One region of the Citrobacter werkmanii genome, then DNA from elsewhere that is predicted to be linked to it. Evidence: predicted binding sites of a transcription regulator. Region 1 holds the regulator's gene; each other region holds the start of a gene.
The links. The regulator CRP, encoded in region 1, controls carbon source genes, mostly activating them, when cyclic AMP is high. The targets are predictions, from matches to a motif close to ATGTGANNNNNNTCACAT.
Positions count from the first base shown of each region.

Region 2: a site for CRP is predicted at 2,714-2,731, ahead of rhaB (rhamnulokinase). Genes of this name have one in related genera too.
Region 3: a site for CRP is predicted at 2,301-2,318, ahead of aaeR (HTH-type transcriptional activator AaeR). Genes of this name have one in related genera too.

Region 1 covers NZ_CP044101.1:4,710,425-4,715,626, reverse strand. The annotation lists gene argD (bifunctional acetylornithine/succinyldiaminopimelate transaminase) at 1-338, shown strand, start outside; gene FOB24_RS23280 (YccS/YhfK family putative transporter) at 446-2,533, opposite strand; gene crp (cAMP-activated global transcriptional regulator CRP) at 2,585-3,217, opposite strand; gene FOB24_RS23270 (OsmC family protein) at 3,526-3,930, shown strand; gene FOB24_RS23265 (phosphoribulokinase) at 3,977-4,846, opposite strand; gene FOB24_RS23260 (YheU family protein) at 4,900-5,118, opposite strand; partial or broken gene FOB24_RS23255 (hydrolase) at 5,115-5,202, opposite strand, start outside.
Region 2 covers NZ_CP044101.1:359,674-364,875, forward strand. The annotation lists gene rhaA (L-rhamnose isomerase) at 1-1,139, opposite strand, end outside; gene rhaB (rhamnulokinase) at 1,136-2,605, opposite strand; gene rhaS (HTH-type transcriptional activator RhaS) at 2,906-3,754, shown strand; gene rhaR (HTH-type transcriptional activator RhaR) at 3,834-4,682, shown strand; gene rhaT (L-rhamnose/proton symporter RhaT) at 4,679-5,202, opposite strand, start outside.
Region 3 covers NZ_CP044101.1:4,596,732-4,601,933, reverse strand. The annotation lists gene tldD (metalloprotease TldD) at 1-1,268, shown strand, start outside; gene aaeR (HTH-type transcriptional activator AaeR) at 1,354-2,283, opposite strand; gene aaeX (p-hydroxybenzoic acid efflux pump operon protein AaeX) at 2,468-2,671, shown strand; gene aaeA (p-hydroxybenzoic acid efflux pump subunit AaeA) at 2,679-3,611, shown strand; gene aaeB (p-hydroxybenzoic acid efflux pump subunit AaeB) at 3,617-5,202, shown strand, end outside.

The DNA of each region.
Region 1 (5,202 bases):
TTGCAGATGCCGCGTTTGATATCATCAACACCCCGGAAGTGCTGGAAGGTATTCAGGGCAAACGTCAGACGTTTGTGCATCATTTGCAGAAAATTAATCAGCAGTTCGATATTTTCAGCGATATTCGCGGAATGGGGCTGCTGATTGGCGCCGAGCTGAAGCCGCAGTTTAAAGGCCGGGCGCGCGATTTGCTCTACGCCGCCGCGCACGAAGGGGTGATGGTGCTGAATGCCGGGCCGGACGTGATGCGTTTCGCGCCGTCGCTGGTGGTGGAAGACGCGGATATCGAGGAAGGGATGCTGCGTTTCGCGCAGGCGGTAGCGAAGGTGGTGGGCTGATTGGTTGATTGCCTGATTGCCGGATGGCGGCGCGAGCGCCTTATCCGGCCTACAGGGTAAGGTGTGATTCGTAGGCCGGATAAGCGTAGCGCATCCGGCAGCCGATCTTAGCCTTTCATGTCCCGCAACCGACGGCTAAGCCAGATCCCGTGGTGGGGTCGTTGACGCCATGCTACCGACGAAATGGTGTGCATGGTGTTCAGATGCCCCAATATTCGCTGCAGATGCTGCTCCAGGGTGCTTAATGGACCGTGGGACAGCATTTCAGGCGCTTCGAGAATATTCACATCGCCCGAGCTTCCCGGTCCGTCATACTCCAGCCGCTGCTGACAGCGCTGGAGCGCAATCTCGCAGGACTCCAGATACCGCTGCGCCAAATCCGGCGTCAGCATCGTATGTTCCCTTGCCAGTGTGGTCATCGCGTTGATGTGTTCGACAATAAACTGGCTGTGCGTGACCCACAGTTTCATATCCGCCAGATAGTGCGAGTTGAATCCCGGCTCCTGCATTGCCTGATTCAGTGAGTTAAACAGCGTGTTATGCGCCTGGTTGACCCGCATGCGTTGATACGCCAGCGGCGTGGCCTGCGGATCGTTGCTGAGGATCAGGCGAATAGCCTCCTGGTCGGCTTCTAACGCATCGTGGGCGTTCTTACGCAACAGACCACTCTGCCACTGTGGCCACAGCCAGAGCGTGCCGCCAAAGGCGATTAAGCAGCCAATCACCGTGTCGACAAACCGCGGCACGATAAATTGTTCCCCGTTCAGCGTCAGCAGTTGCAGGGTGTACACCGCCGTAACCGTAAAGCCGACGGTGGCCCAGCCGTAGTTTTTGCGAATGATCAGATAGCTGCCTAACGTGATCAGCAACATGCCTGCCAGCGTGAAGCCTTCCTGAATATGAAAGTGCAATGTGACGCCCGCAATCACCAGTCCGACGAGCGTACCCACCGAACGATGCAAAATACGCACCCGGGTCGCCCCATAGCCATTTTGCGTGACGAACAGGATCGTCATCAAAATCCAGTAAGGTTTAGGCAGATGTAAGGCGCTGCCCATCAGGCTGGCGATACTCAGCATGACGCTGATGCGCCCGGCGTTACGCAGTGCCGGGGATTTCAACGACAGATAGTTTTTCAGCGCCGGGATCAACGGCAACCGCCGCTGTTTGTCCGCCATCAAATCTCGGGCATACAGCGGGCGCTGGGTCCGTAGCACGCGGGCGATACGGCTGAAGTGCCAATAGCAAAACTGTCCTACCGGATTATCCGGATGCTGGTTGGCGATTTTCTCCAGCGAGCCAATCTGCTTTTCCATTGAGAAACGGGTCGGTAATCGGTGATACAAGATATCATCGGCCAGGACGCGCAGGCGGGCGGCGACGGTGCGCGCGTTCCAGCGAATCACCTGTTCCGCGTGGCTTCGCTCGACCAACTTTTGCACCTCTTCCGGCTGATGCAGGCTAACTGAAATATGTTCCTGCAAATCGAGCGCTTCCTGAAAGGCACGCAACAGTCGCTTGTATTCATTATTGTGATGCGCCGACAGCATGTGCATTTGCTGGTAGCACTGGGTAATCAAATCCACCGCTTTTTGTTGACGAACCAGTAGCGGAGGCAGCGCTTTTTCTGGATCGGCATGCTGGGTCAGCAGACTGTACTTGGCCTCACAGTAATCGGCTAATTCGCGGTACAGCAGGCTAAGCGATTCACGCAGTGGCTGCTCACGCCACATCCAGAACCAGAACCAGTTGAACAGACCGTACCACAACGTACCCAGTGCATAGATCAGCAATGGCTCCCAGACGGGCATGTTCCCGGCAAGGCTTAGCGTGAAAATTGCCGCGATGAGTGAGGCTGGCAGCAGTCGCGCATGCAACGGGCTTAGCTCGGCGGTTACGCCAAGAATTAGCGTCAGGCCGGTGAGGATGAGCGGCAGTGGTATATCTTGCGCCAGCAGTAACTGCATGATCAGGCTGCAACCGGCAAACAGCGATGCGCCAATAACTAAACGTTTAAAAAAGCGTTTATGCGGGGTATCAAGACCGGCAATGTTGCAACAGGCAGGGACGAGGGAAAACAGAAGCCCCAGATGAAGCTGACCAATGATAAGACCGACGGCCACAGGTAAACACAGCACCAGCGTCTGCCGTAGTGCGTAGTTGATCTCGGGGTGATAAATCAGTCTTCGCCACATCGGAACAAACAAAAATGGCGCGCTACCGGGTAACGCGCCATTTCGATGGGATTAACGTGTGCCGTAAACGACAATGGTCTTACCGTGAGCGGAGATCAGGTTCTGATCTTCCAGCATCTTCAGAATACGACCAACGGTCTCACGGGAGCAGCCAACGATCTGGCCGATTTCCTGGCGGGTGATTTTAATCTGCATACCGTCCGGGTGAGTCATCGCGTCAGGCTGTTTTGCCAGATTCAGCAGAGTCTGGGCAATACGGCCGGTGACGTCGAGGAAGGCAAGGTTGCCTACTTTTTCAGACGTGACCTGCAGGCGACGAGCCATCTGAGAAGACAGGCGCATCAGAATATCCGGGTTGACCTGGATTAATTGGCGAAATTTTTTGTAGGAAATTTCAGCGACTTCACATGCGGTTTTGGCCCGTACCCAAGCGCTACGTTCCTGGCCTTCTTCGAAGAGGCCTAATTCACCAATAAAATCGCCCTGATTCAGATAAGAAAGGATCATTTCTTTCCCTTCTTCATCTTTGATCAGCACTGCCACTGAGCCTTTAACGATGTAATACAACGTTTCCGCTTTTTCACCCTGGTGAATCAGCGTGCTCTTCGATGGGTACTTATGAATATGGCAATGAGACAAGAACCATTCGAGAGTCGGGTCTGTTTGCGGTTTGCCAAGCACCATGCGCGGTTATCCTCTGTTATAAGCTGTCTCCAGAGCCAGAAAACGACGCTGCCTCTGGGTTTGCAAAAATGTGCTTCCCGCTACCTGGGAAGGGGGCTACTAAAAATATACTGCAGCCTGTAATGTGATGTCCTCTGCATACATGCAGTACGTCAATGTATTACTGTAGCATCCCGACTGTTTTAGCATAGCTTTCGCCGTGTGTCTCCTGGTGTCTCGCTTCAGCATGACGCAGGTCGCCTTCCGTTGCGAGAATTGTTATGTACGCGTAATCTGTCAGGAAAATTGAAACATTGGAGTTACGAAATATGCAAGCGCGTGTAAAGTGGGTTGAGGGGTTAACCTTCCTCGGTGAGTCCGCCTCTGGCCACCAAATTTTGATGGACGGTAACTCCGGTGATAAAGCGCCGAGCCCGATGGAAATGGTATTAATGGCTGCAGGCGGTTGTAGCGCTATCGATGTGGTGTCGATCCTGCAAAAGGGTCGTCAGGATGTGACCAACTGCGAAGTGAAGCTCACCTCTGAGCGCCGTGAAGAAGCGCCGCGTTTGTTTACCCACATTAATTTGCATTTCATCGTCACCGGCAACGATCTGAAAGAGGCGTCGGTCTCCCGCGCCGTCGATCTCTCGGCGGAAAAATATTGTTCCGTGGCATTGATGCTGGAAAAGGCGGTGAATATTACCCACTCCTATGAAGTGGTTGCTGCGTAATACGTGATGCCCGATAAGCGTAGCGCCATCGGGCACATTCCGTACCTCACTCTATCTTTTTACCTTCCATCAGTCGCTGAACCAGCGGCAGCATAATCAATTCCATCGCCAGACCCATTTTGCCGCCAGGTACGACTAATGTATTGATGTGGGAAATGAATGAGCCTTGCAGCATGGCCAGAAGCCACGGAAAGTCGATCCCTTCCAGATTACGAAAATGAATGACCACAAAGCTTTCATCCAGCGACGGAATGCTCTTGGCGGCAAAGGGGTTTGAGGTATCGACGGTGGGTACGCGCTGAAAGTTAATGTGCGTACGGGAAAACTGCGGCGTGATGTAATTGATGTAATCGTCCATTGAGCGCACAACCGAGTCCATCACCGCTTCACGCGAGTGTCCACGCTCGCTGGTATCGCGGGTCAGTTTCTGGATCCATTCCAGGTTAACGATCGGCACCACACCGACCAGAAGGTCGACATGCCGGGCCACATTTTGCTGTGGGGTGACGACGCCGCCGTGTAGCCCTTCATAGAACAGGACATCCGTCGGTTCAGGCAATGGCTGCCAGGGGGTAAACGTTCCCGGGACCTGATTCCACGGTACGGCTTCATCGTAGGTGTGCAGATATTTACGCGACTGACCTTTTCCCGTCTGGCCGTATTCAATGAAGGTTTGTTCCAGCAGACCAAAGTCATTGGCTTCGGGCCCGAAATAACTGATATGTCGCCCGGCATCGCGCGCTTTGCGAATCGCCATATCCATTTCCGGACGGGTATAGCGATGAAAACTGTCACCTTCCACCTCGGCGGCGCGCAGATTTAGCTGCGCGAAAATTTTACGAAACGCGAGGCTGGTGGTGGTGGTCCCCGCGCCGCTGGATCCTGTTACCGCAATCACCGGATGTTTGGCAGACATAACAACTCCATGAATAGGTTGATTTTTTATTATAGTCGGCCGTCGGCTACGAATTACTGGTGAATCTGCTTCCTCGGCATGATGTTGACCGTTTCATGCAGTTCGGACCACACCAGGACGGCTTCACCTGATTGTAGTTGGCGTTTGACGTCGGCGACTTTTTGTTCGAGCGAACGTTCATGTTCACCATAATCGGTACCTTCGCGCAAGACAAAGCTTTCAATCAGATTGTCCAGCGCGTCCGGGGAGATGTCTTGCCAGGGGATAATCATGATGACGCCTCCAGATACGTTGTCAGCCAGTCGGGAATTCTGGATTCCAGCCACATCTCAGGGCGGCGCACTGTGCCGCCAATA
Region 2 (5,202 bases), 580 kb from region 1:
TTTTGTTCTTCCAGCAGGGCCAGACGTGCGGTGTAGTCGCCGCTGGTTTCGAGCTGACGCAGTTGCTCGGTTGGTTCTAACAGCGCGCGCAGCAGGGCTTTTTTCATATTGCGGGTGCCGATAACCCATGCCGCGATGCGGTTAATGGAAGCGTCGAAGAAGTCGAGACCGATGTGTACGCGATCAAACAGGTTGTGGCGGACGATTTCGCTGGCAATAGCCTGAGTTTCATCATCCAGCAGCACCACGTGATCGCTGTCCCAGCGCACCGGACGACTGACGTGCAGCAGCAGGCGCGGTACATACAGCATGGCGGCGGAGATTTTGTCGGAAATCACTTCAGTCGGATGGAAGTGTCCCGCATCCAGGCACAGCGCGGTCTGGCGGCTGGTGGCGTAGCCCATATAGAACTCGTTGGAGCCGACGGTGTAGCTTTCGGCGCCGATGCCAAACAGCTTGCTCTCAACGGCGTCAATATGGTGCGCCGGGTCGAGTTGCTCGCTGATCACTTCGTCCAGTGCTTCCAGCAGTCGCTGGCGCGGCGCTAAACGGTCAACGGTGATATCTTTCATACCGTCCGGGATCCAGATATTCATTACCGACGGCGTACCCAACTGTTCGCCAAAATACGCCGAGACGCGACGGCTGGCTTTGCAGTGGTCAATCCAGAACTGGCGAATGTGGTCATCGGCATGGGCCAGCGTGAAGCCGTCGGCGCTCAGCGGATGAGAAAAGCAGGACGGGTTGAAATCCAGCCCTAACTGGTTTGCTTTCGCCCACTCAACCCAGTTTTTGAAGTGTTCCGGTTTGATTTGGTCGCGGGCAACCGGCGTATCGGATTCCAGATAGATCGCATGCAGATTCAGGCGTTTTGGACCCGGTATCAGGCTCAGCGCCTGCTCCAGATCGGCACGCAGTTCGGTCGCGTTGCGCGCTTTGCCCGGATAGTTGCCGGTAGCCTGAATTCCGCCTGTGAGCGAGCCTTCCGGGTTTTCGAAACCGGCGACGTCATCGCCCTGCCAGCAGTGCATGGAGACCGGCAGACGATCGAGCTGGCGTAAGGCCGCCTCGACATCAATGCCTACTGCGGCGAAACGCAATTTTGCCAGTTCCCAGGCTTGTTCAAGTTGAGTAGTCATGCGCAAAGCTCCTTTGTCTGTCGTAGTGATTGAAACTGCGCCTGGTAGCGGGCAATTTCACTTTCCGGATTAGGAATGAAGGTGGTCAGGTCGTAGTTGGCGCGCACTACCTGACGGAAATCATCGACGTTGTTAAGCTCGTCCAGCGTCATCAACTGGATGCCGATGTTGCCGAGCGTGGAGGCCTCAATCGGCCCGGACATAACGCGAATACCGCAGGCATCCGCGCACAGCTGATTCAGTAACGCGTTCTGGCAACCGCCACCAACAATGTGCAATTGGCTAAACGCTGCACCACGCAGGTCCGCCAGCTCTTGCAGAATGTCGGCATACAGCAGCGCCAGGCTGTCGAAGATACAGCGCGCCAGTTCGGCGTTTTGCAGAGGAACAGGTTGGCCCGATTCACGACAGGCCGCCTGAATTTCCGCACTCATATCGTCGGGGTTGATAAAGCGATCGTCGTTCGGGTTTATCAGGAACTGGCAAGCCGGCAGCGCTTGCGTTTCGGTGATAAGCGTTGGCAGGTCGTCGATCTGACGCTCTTTTAATACGCGCTGGAGCAGCCATAGTCCCATGATATTTTTCAGTACCCGGTAGCGCCCTTCCGCGCCGCCTTCGTTGGTAATATTCGCCGTCAACGCCGCATCGTTGGTATACGGCGTTCTGCTCTCAAACCCCATCAGCGACCAGGTGCCGGAAGAGAGATACGCGCTGTTTTTATCGGCGAGCGGCGAAGCAATGACCGCGCTGGCCGTGTCGTGACTGGCAACCGCCACGACCGGAATTTGATTTTTCTGCGGGCAAATCCAGTGGCCAATGACGTTCCCCGGATGCGTCGGGCGACCAAACCAGGCTTTGTCTGCCCCGGTCCACGCCAGCAGCGTGTCGTCCCAGTCGTCGGTATTGATATTGACTAACTGGGTGGTGGTGGCATTGGTGTATTCCCAGTTCATTTCACCGGTCAGGCGAAAACTGAAGTAGTCGGGGATCAGCAGGGCATGCGCCACCTGCGGGAGCAATTCTGGTTGCTGTTCAACCAGCGCGCGCAACTGATACAGGGTGTTAAAGGGGAGAAATTGAATACCGCTACGCCGGTAAATCTCGTTTTTACCCGGTTGCACCATCGCCTGCGACATAATGCCTGTCGTGCGATTATCACGGTAAGAGATCGGCAGACCGACGCGCTGACCGGCGTTATCGACCAGCACGTAATCCACACCCCAGGTATCAATGCCGATGCTGTCTATCAGAATGCCTTCATCGCAGACTTTCTTCAGACCCAGACGAATGTCGTTTTCCAGGCTGTCGATGTCCCAGGTGTCAAAACCGTCCGTTTTTTGTAGGCAGTTAACGAAGCGGTGGATTTCACGCAGCGTCAGGGTGCGGTGTTTACTGTCGTAACGCGCCAGCATTACGCGCCCGCTGGATGCGCCGAGATCGACAGCGACACAATGGCGAAAAGTCATAGCGAGGTCCTTCTGAGTTTTATTGCACTCAGTCTAAGAACCCCCGATAAGACGTACCTTCTTAACAGTGACAGGCACAATTAGCGGCTGGCAACATGGCAAAGGTGAACGTGATGATGTTCACAGTTTCTACTCATGGGGCGGATTCGGGCAGATGTGACGCCTTCCGCAATTCCCGATCTTTCCCACCGTATCTTGAAGAATTGACCATGTTTACGCACTTTGGCGTCAAAAATTTAAGGTGAGGGTAGTAACCCTTAATTACTATTCAGCCATATTCGCTAAACAGGGGGAGCCGTCATGACTGTACTGCATTGCGTAGACTTTTTTCCGACAGGTAAAGCGCCAGTGGCTATTGAACCGCGGCTTCCTCAACCCGCGTTTCCTGAACATCATCATGATTTTCATGAAATTGTGGTGGTCGAGCATGGTACGGGGATCCACGTGTTCAACGGGCAACCGTATGCCATCAGCGGTGGTACGGTGTGTTTCGTCCGCGATCATGACCGGCATTTATATGAACATACTGACAATTTGTGTCTGACCAATGTCCTGTATCGCTCCCCGGATGCGTTTCAATTTTTAGCCGGGCTGAATCAGCTTTTACCTCAGGAACAGAATGGGCAGTATCCATCCCATTGGCGGGTAAACCAGGGGGTATTACAGCAGGTCCGACAGTTGGTGGGGCAAATGGAAGCGCTCGGTGAAGGAATGGATACGCCGACGGCGGCAAATCGTGAAATTCTGTTTATGCAGCTACTGGTCGTGTTGCGTAAAAGCAGCCTGATGGCAGCGGCAACCGATAACGACGCGCGGCTTAACCTTCTGATGGCGTGGCTGGAAGATAACTTTGCTGACGAGGTGTGTTGGGAGGCGCTGGCCGAAAAGTTTTCGCTCTCTTTGCGTACACTGCACCGCCAGCTTAAACAACAAACGGGATTGACGCCCCAGCGCTACCTTAACCGCCTGAGGCTTATTAAAGCGAGACATCTGCTTCGTCATAGTGAGGACAGCGTGACGGATATCGCGTATCTCTGCGGTTTCGGCGACAGTAATCACTTTTCGACGCTTTTTCGCCGGGAGTTTAATTGGTCGCCACGCGATATTCGTCAGGGGCGCGATCTCATTGCGGGAAGCAGCCTGCAGTAACGCGAAAGCTATCAACGTTTTTTACCGCCGAATCTCAGATAATCATGTTCCTTAACGCCGGATGGCAGGGAATATTGTGATGGCGAATCAGCTAATCCTTCTGACATCAGACTTTTTCGCGCATGAACAGCAGGCTGTCGCCGTGGCTGACCGTTATCCGCAGGATGTCTTTGCGGAACATACCCATGAATTTTGCGAGCTGGTCCTGGTCTGGCGCGGCAATGGTCTGCATGTTCTTAACGATCGTCCGTACCGGATAACCCGTGGCGATCTGTTTTACATTCGCGCTGAAGACAAACATTCCTACACTTCCGTAAATGACCTAGTTTTGCAAAATATCATCTACTGCCCGGAGCGGTTAACGCTGAATGTTGACTGGGAAGGGGCGATCCCCGGATTTAACGGTACGCCACGGCAGCCGCACTGGCGACTCGGCAGCGTTGGCATGACTCAGGCCAGGCAGGTGATAAGCCAGCTTGAGCATGAAAGCAATCAACGCGATGCGCAGGCTTTTAACATGGCGGAACTGCTGTTCGGGCAACTGGTGACCCTCCTTAAACGCCATCGTTATGCGACAGATACGCTCCCGGCAACGTCGAGTGAAACACTGTTGGATAAACTCATTACCGCATTAGCCGGGAGTCATGAGCATGCTTTCGAACTGGATAAATTTTGCGAGCGCGAACAGTGCAGCGAACGCGTTTTGCGCCAGCAGTTTCGCAGCCAGACCGGGATGACCATCAACCAGTATCTCCGCCAGGTGCGGGTTTGCCATGCTCAGTATCTGCTCAAGCACAGCCGGTTAATGATTAGTGAGATTTCCATGCGCTGTGGCTTTGAGGACAGTAACTACTTTTCGGTGGTGTTTACGCGGGAAACCGGGATGACGCCGAGCCAGTGGCGTCATCTCAGTACCCAGCATGCTTAGCTGGCCATTCCCAGACCAACAATGTTTGCCGCGACAATAATTACCACGCAGCCAAGACTCAGTACGCTGACCGGACGTCGACCCGCATTTTTCCACTCTTTCAATACCAGACCAACAATCCCGCCGCACAGGACATAGAAACTCATGTGCAGCATCCAGCTTACATAGTCATACTGTGCCGGAATACGCGCGTGACCCCAGGCGTAGAAGAAAAATTGCAGATACCACATCAAGCCACCGAGCGCGGAGAGTAGCACGTTGCTGATGATCAGCGGTTTTGCCAGCGAGAAGTCGGCTTTTATCGACAAGTTCTTCACTTTTGCCAGACGAATAAAGCAAAAACCCAGGTTAACCAGCGCACCACCGCCCATGATAACCACATAGCTGGGCAGAGCGACATACAGCGGGTCCACACCCAATGCGGCGGCGGCATCGTGCATCGGTTTCGCGGCGTTCATCGCAAATGACATCCCCGCGGAGAAAATGCCGCACATGACCGCCAGAACCAACCCTTTTTTCA
Region 3 (5,202 bases), 110 kb from region 1:
ACAATATCGATCAGGGTGTTGGCGTACGCGCCATCAGCGGCGAAAAAACGGGGTTTGCTTATGCAGACCAGATTAGCCTGTTGGCGCTGGAGCAAAGTGCGCATGCTGCCCGGACTATTGTGCGCGACAGTGGTGACGGCAAAGTAAAAACGCTGGGTGCGGTAGAGCATCAGGCGCTTTACACTTCGGTCGATCCGTTACAAAGCATGAGCCGCGAAGAGAAACTGGATATTCTGCGTCGCGTTGACCGCGTTGCGCGTGCTGCTGACAAGCGCGTTCAGGAAGTGACCGCCAGCTTGACCGGTGTTTATGAGCTGATTCTGGTGGCGGCGACCGACGGTACGCTGGCCGCGGATGTCCGTCCACTGGTGCGTTTGTCCGTCAGCGTACAGGTCGAAGAAGACGGTAAACGTGAGCGCGGCGCGAGCGGTGGCGGCGGTCGCTTTGGCTATGACTATTTCCTTGGCGATCTCGATGGTGACGTTCGTGCCGACGCGTGGGCGAAAGAGGCTGTGCGCATGGCGCTGGTCAATCTGTCCGCAGTAGCCGCGCCGGCAGGTACGTTACCGGTGGTACTCGGCGCTGGCTGGCCTGGCGTTCTGCTGCACGAAGCGGTCGGTCATGGTCTGGAAGGCGACTTTAACCGCCGTGGTACCTCGGTATTTAGCGGTCATATGGGTGAACTGGTCGCGTCAGAACTGTGTACCGTAGTGGATGATGGCACAATGGCGGACCGTCGTGGATCCGTGGCTATTGATGACGAAGGTACACCGGGCCAGTACAACGTGCTGATCGAAAACGGTATTCTGAAAGGCTACATGCAGGACAAACTGAATGCGCGCCTGATGGGTGTGGCGCCAACGGGTAACGGACGCCGTGAATCTTACGCGCACCTGCCGATGCCGCGGATGACCAACACCTATATGCTGCCGGGCAAATCCACGCCGCAGGAAATCATTGAATCCGTCGAATACGGCATTTATGCGCCGAACTTCGGCGGTGGTCAGGTGGATATCACCTCCGGGAAATTTGTGTTCTCAACGTCCGAAGCGTATCTGATTGAAAACGGTAAAGTGACCAAACCCGTGAAAGGCGCGACGCTGATTGGCTCCGGTATCGAAGCGATGCAGCAAATTTCGATGGTGGGTAATGATCTGAAACTGGATAACGGCGTAGGCGTTTGCGGTAAAGAAGGGCAAAGCCTGCCGGTGGGCGTGGGCCAGCCGACGCTGAAGGTCGATAATTTGACGGTCGGCGGCACCGCATAGCATCATGATCCAGGCCCGATAAGCGTCAGTGCCATCGGGCATCTTGCCGGATGCGGCGTCAACGCCTTATCCGGCCTGGACTCTTTTATTTCTCTTTCCCTCGACCATACATTCCCTGAAACAGCTGCGCCACATCGACAAAATAATCCGTCAGATAGTTAATCACTACCTGAACCTTAAGCGGCAGTTTGTCTTTTTCGGTGTACAGCGCATAGACCGGACGCGGATCCGACTGGTAGCGGGGAAGCAGGATCTCCACTTCGCCGCGATTGATCTCATTGATCACCCACATCAATGGTACATAGGCAATACCCGCGCCTGCGGCCAGCCAGCGCACCAGCGTCATCGGATCGTTAGTGACGAAGCGCCCTTCTGGAATCAGGCGGGTAGAGATCCCCTCCGGGGCGATAAGCTCGAATTCGTTATCCGGGCGCACGCTATATTCCAGCCATGAGTGATTGCTGAGATCGGCAGGTTTTTCCGGAACGCCAAACTGGGCGAGATAACTTTTAGCGGCGCAGACCACCATCGGCATGGCTCCCAGACGACGTGAAAACAGGCTGGAGTCTTGTAACGCGCCGACGCGGATGACCACGTCCAGGCCATCAGCAATTAAATCCGGTGCCGGGATGCCGGTGACCAGATTTACCGTCAGGCCGGGGTACTCTTTCAGCATTTTCGCCGTCAGCCCGGCGAGGACATTTTGTGCCATGGTTGAAGAACAGCCAATACGCAATGTGCCGATAGGAGTGTTATTAAAGGCATACAGCTGCTCATGCACATCCTGCGCTTCGTGCAGCATTCGACGGCAGCCCTGATAATAAATTTTACCGGCTTCGGTTAGCCCAATGCTGCGCGTACTGCGGTTTAGCAGCTTGACCTGTAGTTCATCTTCCAGTTTAGAGACCGTCTGGCTTATCGATGAAACGCTCATTTGCAGCTGTCTTGCGGCGGCGGTGAAGGAGCCCAGTTCGACAACTTTGGCGAACACCGACATACGTTTTAATCGTTCCATTATTCACTCTGGCTTAAAAGTGATTTAGATCACATAATATAGATAACAGCATAACAGTTACGTTAATATATTATTATTCAAATAACGGCTATGTCGCTCTCGCCTGGCTCTTCCTTGCCCTTTTCTGCGGTGACATACGCTAGAAAATCTATCACCTGCACTCTCTTAAGCTACCAAGGTCAACATGAGTCTGTTTCCCGTTATCGTGGTGTTTGGTCTGTCCTTCCCACCGATTTTTTTCGAATTGCTTTTGTCACTGGCGATTTTCTGGCTGGTGCGCCGGGTGCTGGTTCCAACTGGCATCTATGATTTTGTCTGGCATCCGGCTCTGTTTAACACCGCGCTGTATTGCTGCCTGTTCTATTTAATAACGCGCCTGTTCGTTTGAGGTTGAAGTGAAAACACTAACAAAAAAACTCTCCCGTACGGCCATGACTCTCGTACTGGTCATTCTGGCCTTCATTGCTATTTTTCGCGCATGGGTGTTCTACACCGAGTCGCCGTGGACGCGTGATGCGCGTTTCAGCGCTGATGTCGTCGCCATTGCGCCGGACGTTGCGGGTCTTATTTCCAACGTTAACGTCCATGATAACCAACTGGTGAAAAAGGATCAGGTGCTGTTTACCATCGACCAGCCGCGCTATAAAAAAGCCCTCGAACAGGCTGAAGCCGACGTCTCTTATTACCAGGTTCTGGCGCAGGAAAAACGTCAGGAAGCCGGTCGTCGTAACCGTCTGGGCGTGCAGGCCATGTCTCGTGAAGAGATTGATCAGTCTAACAACGTACTGCAAACCGTATTACACCAGTTGGCGAAGGCGCAAGCGACCCGCGATTTGGCAAAATTGGATCTTGAACGTACCGTTATTCGTGCGCCAGCGGATGGTTGGGTGACTAACCTGAATGTTTACAGCGGCGAATTTATTACCCGAGGCTCCACGGCGGTAGCGCTGGTAAAACAGCACTCGTTCTATGTCCTGGCGTATATGGAAGAAACCAAGCTGGAAGGCGTACGCCCTGGATATCGCGCTGAAATTACCCCGCTTGGTAGCAATAATGTGTTGAAGGGTACCGTTGATAGCGTGGCGGCTGGCGTAACGAATGCCAGCAGCACGCGAGACGCAAAAGGTATGGCGACCATTGATTCCAATCTTGAATGGGTCCGTCTGGCACAGCGTGTACCGGTGCGCATTCGTCTTGATGAGCAGCAGGGAACCCTGTGGCCAGCCGGGACGACGGCTACCGTTGTTATCACCGGTAAGCAGGATCGCGATGCCAGTCAGGAATCCTTCTTCCGTAAAATGGCGCACCGCCTGCGCGAGTTCGGTTAATTGCGATGGGTATTTTTTCCATTGCTAACCAGCATATCCGCTTCGCGGTAAAACTGGCGTGCGCAATTGTCCTGGCGCTGTTCGTTGGTTTTCACTTTCAGCTTGAGACTCCGCGTTGGGCGGTGTTAACCGCAGCAATTGTGGCAGCAGGCCCGGCTTTTGCCGCCGGTGGGGAACCCTATTCAGGCGCCATCCGCTACCGCGGGATGCTGCGTATCGTCGGCACATTTATTGGCTGTATTGCCGCCCTGATCATTATTATCAGCATGATCCGCGCTCCGTTGTTGATGATCCTGGTGTGTTGTATCTGGGCCGGTTTTTGTACCTGGATCTCGTCGCTGGTGAAGATCGAGAATTCCTATGCCTGGGGACTTTCGGGTTATACGGCGCTGATCATCGTCATTACTATCCAGGCTGAACCGTTGTTGACGCCGCAATTTGCACTTGAGCGTTGCAGCGAGATTGTGATGGGGATTGTCTGCGCCATTGTTGCCGATCTGCTCTTTTCGCCCCGCTCGGTGAAACAGGAAATTGATGTCGAACTGGACAGCCTGCTGGTGGCGCAGTATCAGCTTATGCAGTTGTGTATAAAGCATGGCGACAGTGAAGAAGTGGACAAAGCCTGGGGCGATTTAGTCCGTCGAACGGCGGCGCTGGAGGGCATGCGCAGCAACCTCAATATGGAGTCTTCACGTTGGGTGCGTGCTAATCGCAGACTCAAAGCATTAAACACGCTGTCGCTCACGCTCATTACTCAGTCCTGTGAAACTTACCTTATTCAAAATACCCGCCCGGAACTTATCACCGACACCTTCCGCGAGTTGTTCGATACGCCGGTTGAAACGGTGCAGGATGTCCATAAACAGTTGAAGCGGATGCGTCGGGTTATTGTCTGGACTGGCGAACGTGAAACACCGGTAACGATTTATAGCTGGGCAGGTGCGGCGACGCGCTACTTGCTACTGAAACGCGGTGTGGTGAGTAATACAAAAATTAGCGCGACGGAAGAAGAGATCCTGCAAGGCGAGCCGGTAGTGAAAGTGGAGTCCGCCGAGCGTCACCATGCGATGGTCAACTTCTGGCGTACCACGCTCTCCTGTGTGCTGGGCACCTTATTCTGGCTGTGGACTGGCTGGACATCCGGCAGCGGCGCGATGGTTATGATTGCGGTTGTCACCTCGCTGGCAATGCGCCTGCCTAACCCTCGGATGGTGGCGATAGATTTTATCTACGGTACGTTGGCGGCATTACCACTTGGGGCGCTCTATTTTCTGGTGATTATCCCCAATACGCAGCAAAGTATGCTGTTGTTGTGTCTGAGCCTGGCCGTGCTGGGTTTCTTTCTGGGAATCGAGGTGCAGAAACGACGGCTGGGATCGATGGGCGCGCTGGCCAGCACCATTAATATCATCGTGCTGGATAACCCGATGACCTTCCACTTTAGCCAGTTTCTTGACAGTGCGCTGGGGCAGATTGTTGGTTGTGTGCTGGCGTTTATCGTCATTCTGCTGGTGCGCGATAACTCGCGGGACAGAACTGGTCGCGTGTTACTCAACCAGTTTGTCTCCGCGGCGGTTTCTGCAATGACTAC